2 linked regions of the Halioglobus japonicus genome follow. The protein of the gene in region 2 interacts with the protein of the main gene of each other region in a pairwise test. Links are inferred from orthologs where the notes say so. Each region holds a gene or a part of one and is shown on either strand. Other genes may lie near its edges.

Evidence for each region.
Region 1: the proteins of groL (region 2) and BST95_RS01665 interact in binary tests that used the Escherichia coli proteins (3 or more experiments, as listed by UniProt). The link is inferred for Halioglobus japonicus from one-to-one orthologs.

Annotation. Positions count from the first base shown.
Region 1 is NZ_CP019450.1:353,111-356,081, forward strand. It holds BST95_RS01665 (GIY-YIG nuclease family protein), read right to left. Parts: upstream 1,958-2,971; coding sequence 1,043-1,957; downstream 1-1,042. Other genes in the region: BST95_RS01660 (FAD-binding domain-containing protein), read right to left, coding at 1-1,046; nei (endonuclease VIII), read right to left, coding at 1,954-2,784; BST95_RS01675 (saccharopine dehydrogenase family protein), read right to left, coding at 2,905-2,971. UniProt on the Escherichia coli protein: Incises the DNA at the 3' side of a lesion during nucleotide excision repair. Incises the DNA farther away from the lesion than UvrC. Not able to incise the 5' site of a lesion. In vitro, the incision activity of Cho is UvrA and UvrB dependent.
Region 2 is NZ_CP019450.1:1,838,553-1,841,459, reverse strand. It holds groL (chaperonin GroEL), read right to left. Parts: upstream 2,324-2,907; coding sequence 677-2,323; downstream 1-676. Other genes in the region: BST95_RS08665 (FxsA family protein), read right to left, coding at 2,861-2,907; BST95_RS08680 (crotonase/enoyl-CoA hydratase family protein), read right to left, coding at 1-388.

The sequences.
Region 1 (2,971 bases), 1.5 Mb from region 2 along the record:
AGGTGATGGCAGAAAAAACTGACCAACATGGCTCGCATGCGAAAGTTGGTGTGGCCGGTTGCCTGCAGGCAGCGCATGTTGGCATCCACTATGGGGAAGCCGGTGCGCCCCTCACGCCACGCAGCTTGCAACTCAGCATCGGGCGGCCGGAGCATATCCCGGTAACCCCGGTTAACGTCTTCGTACTCCATACGGCATTCCATCTCGAACTTTTGAATGAAATGGCAATGCCAATGCAAGCGCGATTCGAAGGCCGCCATCGATCGGTCCCATCCGTAGCGCTGTCGATTGGCTTCCAGGCTCTGGTAAACCTGTCGTATGGATAGATTGCCCCATGCAAGATAGGGAGAGAGCCTTGAACAATGTTCCCGGCTCGCTGTTGGACTGGACACATTGCCTTCATAGTCGCGCCCACGGTCACTGAAAAAAGACTGCATGCAGGCATCTGCGGCATCGGGACCGCCTGGCTGGAACTCAGCATCTTCCGTCACCCAACTCGCGGGGGGGCTGCGTAGCAAGAGTGCCACCAAGGGCCCGTCACGACGCCAGGGCTGGGGCTGCAAGTGTTCAAGGTTCGGCTGTATCTGGGGCGAGTTCATCAGTTCGCGCCAACGCCTGTTCCAGCCTCGCCGGTCGCGGCGCCCCCGCTGGATACCGTTGGTTGCCGTTTCCTGCCATGTAGCACCTACTGCTTTGAGGTAAGTGGCAACGGCCTTGTCTCGTTGAAAGGTTATCTCAAGGCCCGTCTCTTCGTGGCTGTATACGGCGGCCACGCCAAATTGCTCGTGCAGCAATCGAAACACCGACAGAGGATTAGCGCTGAACACGTGAACTCGCGCACCGAAACATCGTAACGACGCATTGATGTCGCGCAGGGACTCGCCGACAAACCGCCAGTGCCGCGATGAGTAGCGGGGGTCATTGACAAGTTCGGGCTCAAAGCAATACATCAGGAAGACCGGCCGGCCTGCAGCAATCGCATTCGTCAGTGGCGCGTGGTCGCGCAACCGCAAATCGCGCTTGAACCAGACCACGGAAATACTCATGGAATCAGCTCGCCTGTTGGCCAATCCACCGCTTTCATTGACTCAAGATCCAGCAGGTCACATTCGCCCCGGCCAAGCGTCGCCCGCAGAATACGATGGGTATCACGGTCGAACATCGTGCCTCCCGCTCCGTCGACTGCCCTCGCCGCTTCGGGTGACGCATAGGTGCCGAGATACATCCAGTTGTGCAGCAAATGGTATTCCTGCGCAGGCTGGTGCATATCCGGTTTTTCGGCCAACTCGCGCAGCAGCACCGGGGTCGTGATTGGCCATGCACTGAGGCGCCGGGATGCCAGAGCGCTCTGGAGCCGCGCGTTGTGAGCATCAGGCGCTTCGCCCCCCACACAGGCGCCCTGGCAGCGTCCAATCTGGCGCTGGAAACACGGCCCCTTGCCGCGCTCGAGCCCAAGCACTCCGGGACAGAGCTGCTCTGACCTGGCGAGCTTATCCATGGCCTGGCGGGCGTGATAGCGGCTCCTGTACGAACCGTAGGCTGCACGAACGTCCAGGCCTTCCAGACTGAAGCTCTCAAGCTCAGGCTGCAGGAACCCCGCGGCATTGGCAGTTAGCACGATCGACCAGAGCCTGCGGACGGAGCGCTGGCGCCGATTGTAGAGGGGTATTTCACGTTTAATGGCCGCATTCTCAAGTAGCAACGCCCCGGCCTCACCGGCCGTGGGGCGAAAGTCGATGCGCCGGGTGCCATGCAACATTCGCTTCTGCCGCTCAGTCTGGCTGGAGCTGGCGTAGTGGGAGCGAATGCGACTGCGCATATCAATGCTCTTACCCACGTAGAGCACCTGGCCCTCACCATCGAGAAATCGATATACGCCGGGACATCGCGGGGGCGCTTCCACGTATTCATCTCCCAGCGAGTACTGCGGCTTGCATGCCGACTGCGCCAGCGTCATCCAGCATCCCTCGGCTGACAGCCGGGACAGGTGTAGAGGCGCCGACTGCCCACTTCCTCGCGGCGAATCTCGCTGCCACAGCGATAGCAGGGATAATCAGCGCGCCCGAACACGTAAAACCGTCTCCACTCACGCGTCAATCCCTGGCGCTGCAGCGAGTTCGACAGCTGCGGCGCCAGTGTGATTCCACCGGTGTCGTAGCTGCGTCGGCTAATATCCAAGGTGCTCCTGGCCAGCCTGCCGCGTTCACCGCGGGTCAGGTCTGCCGCGGTGCGCTTCGGGTCCAGGCCGGCATCGAACAGAATTTCGGAGCGCAGGTAATTGCCATTTCCCGCCAGAAAGACCTGGTCCAGGTAGAGAACTGACAGCGACTTACCAGCGAATCTGGCATCCTCCAGCCGCGCCGCCACGGCCCGCCAGGTGAGACGGCGGTCCATAATATCGGGTCCCAGTTTTTGCAGAAACGGATGTTCGGACAGCTCTTCCGTTGGCCAAACACTGATATCAGATGCACTGTAGAGAATTGCGCTGTGGTCGGCAGTCTGCAGCAGGAGGCGCATTGAACGAGTGGTGTTGGGGAGTTTCTTGCCCTCGACCACCTGCCATACGCCATACAGCTGGTTGTGCGAATAAATGCTGTAGCCGTGATCGAAATGTGTGAGCATCGCCTTGCCCCGGGTCTCTACATCCACCACCTTTTGGCCGCGTAGCTGGCGCGCGTATTTCCGCAGGCGTGGCAGGCCGAATCGCACGGTGTCGACCACTTCGCCGACAAGCACGTCGCCTATAGCGTCGGCCGCGCGCCGTATTTCCGGGCCCTCGGGCATGATCCTCTCCCTGCGCTGGCGCAATAATTAGACAGTTGCTGAAGATACGTCCAGGTATTGGCCACTGACCAGACAACGCCCCCAATTGAGGTCGACAGAGTCTGGTCTAGTGGCAAGAGATCAGGGTACGTCTGCCACCCGCTCGAAGGTCAGGCCGGCGCTCTCCTGCAGGCGCTGAATAAGTACA
Region 2 (2,907 bases):
CCTCATTCAGACCCAGCTTAAAGGGCCCTGAGGCTCCAATACGGTAATCGGCCGACATCAGCATAATCGCACCCATGGCCAGGGCATGGCCGGTAACGGCCAGCACTACCGGGGTTGGGAAGGTCAGCATACGCCGGGCCAGATCGCCACCACGGGTAACGAGATCCATCATCGCATCGCCACCCTGCCCCATAACGGAGAGATCGAAGCCCGCCGAAAACTTGCCAGCGCGCCCCGCAAGGACAACGACCTTGCCCGCGGCTTCAGCCTGATCGAACGCAGCACCAAGCTGCTCGAGCATCACAAATGAAATGGCATTGGCCTTGCCGTCATCCATCTGGATCAGGCAGTACTTTTCTTCTTCGGTGAAGGTGACGATTTGTGACATGGATACCTCTGGAGGGATTGTTCTGTTCTGAGGGCGTATACCGTAGTGCAAACCGGCGGCAAAGGCCACCAAAACCGGGCCAGCATTCGGGGACAGACCACATTTATTAGGGGACCGACCGCACTCCCCGGGTCGTACCTTGTTCTCTCCCCAAATAAATGTGGTCTGTCCCCTACAGCGCGGTCGATCCCCAAACAATTGTGGTCTGTCCCCAAAAAATGTCCCCCCCAAAAAACGAAAAAGCCCGGCACTGGGCCGGGCTTTTTGGGTTTGCCTGAGAGGCTGGGCTTACATCATGCCGCCCATGCCGCCCATGCCGCCCATGTCTGGCATGGCAGGTGCCGCCGCAGCCGCATCCTGAGGTGCATCGGCAACCATTACCTCGGTGGTGATCATCAGACCAGCCACGGAACCAGCGGCCTGCAGCGCAGTGCGGGTTACCTTAGCGGGGTCGAGAATACCCATCTCGATCATGTCGCCGTACTCGCCAGTGCCAGCGTTGTAGCCGAAGTTGCCTTCGCCATTGCTGACCTTGTCCAGTACCACAGAGGCTTCGTCACCAGCGTTGCCGACGATCTGGCGCAGAGGACCTTCCATGGCGCGCAGCGCAGCTGCAATGCCGTGGTTCTGGTCTTCATTGTCGCCTTCCAGACCTTTGATAGCCGCAACAGCGCGCACCAGGGCAACACCACCGCCGGCAACAACACCCTCTTCCACCGCAGCGCGGGTCGCGTGCAGGGCGTCTTCAACGCGGGCTTTCTTCTCTTTCATTTCGATCTCGGTGGCGGCGCCAACCTTGATGACTGCAACACCGCCAGCCAGCTTGGCAACGCGCTCCTGCAGCTTCTCACGATCGTAGTCGGAAGAAGTGTTTTCGATCTGGGTGCGGATCTCGCCCACACGCGCCTGGATAGCAGCAGCTTCACCAGCACCGTCGATGATAGTGCTGTTGTCTTTGTCCATGGTTACGCGCTTGGCGGTGCCCAGGTGTTCCAGAGTGGCGGACTCGAGGTCCAGGCCCACTTCTTCAGAGATCACAGTACCGCCGGTCAGGATAGCGATATCCTGCAGCATGGCCTTACGACGGTCACCGAATCCAGGTGCCTTACAGGCAGCAACTTTAACAATGCCGCGCATGTTGTTCACAACCAGGGTGGCCAGGGCTTCGCCTTCAACATCTTCGGCGATGATGACCAGCGGCTTGGAAGCCTTGGCAACCTGCTCCAGCAGGGGCAGCAGTTCGCGGATGTTGGAGATCTTCTTGTCTACCAGCAGGATGAAGGGCGCTTCGGATTCGACGCTCATGCTGTCCTGGTTGTTGATGAAGTAGGGAGACAGGTAACCTCGGTCAAACTGCATACCTTCAACCACGTCCAGCTCGTTTTCGAGGCCGGAACCTTCTTCAACAGTGATAACGCCTTCTTTGCCAACCTTGTCCATGGCTTCGGCGATGATGTCACCTACCTGGGCGTCGGAGTTAGCAGAGATAGTGCCTACCTGGGCAATCGCCTTGGAATCTTCACAGGCAATGGAAGCTTCCAGGATCTTCTCAACGGCAGCCGCAACAGCCTTGTCGATACCGCGCTTGAGGTCCATCGGGTTCATACCAGCGGCAACAGACTTCAAGCCTTCGTTGACGATGGACTGAGCCAGTACTGTGGCAGTAGTAGTACCGTCACCAGCCACGTCAGAAGCCTGGGAAGCAACTTCCTTCACCATCTGCGCGCCCATGTTTTCGAACTTGTCTTCCAGTTCGATTTCCTTGGCAACAGATACACCGTCTTTAGTGACGGTAGGAGCGCCAAAGGCTTTGTCGAGGATTACGTTGCGACCCTTGGGGCCGAGAGTTGCCTTAACGGCGTTGGCGAGTGTGTTCACGCCGTTGAGCATGCGAGAGCGAGCGTCGTCGCCAAAAAATACGTCTTTTGCTGACATCGTCTAAATTCCTTAAAACTTAATCTGGTCGTGTTCTATTCGGGCGGGTCTTATTCGACCACAGCGAAGATCTCGCTCTCACCCATGATGATCAGTTCTTCACCGTCGATTTCGATGGTGTTGCTGCCGGCGTACTGGCCGAAGACCACGGTATCGCCAATTTTTACGGCCAGGGGCGTACTTCGCCGTTATCCAGGACCTTGCCTTCACCAACTGCAACGATCTCGCCCTGATTGGGCTTTTCCTTGGCGGAACCGGGCAGCAGAATGCCACCTGCACTGGTTTCTTCCTCTGCGTTGCGACGAACGACCACGCGGTCGTACAGGGGACGGATACTCATTTGTCTGTTTCTCCTAGTGACAATGTTATGAGAGCCCTCAGCGGGGCGCTGCTAGGTTCATGGGGCCGCCCCGGAGCATTTCAAGGGGCGGTTAGCACTCTTTTTAAGAGAGTGCTAATTCTAGTGCGAGTTACGGCGGGGTCAAGGGGCTGGACAGAAAGGCCTGAAAGTAAATTTATACCCTTATTTTCAATACCTTATGGCCTCATATCGTCATCGACACGGCGAAATTGCCCCTCGATAA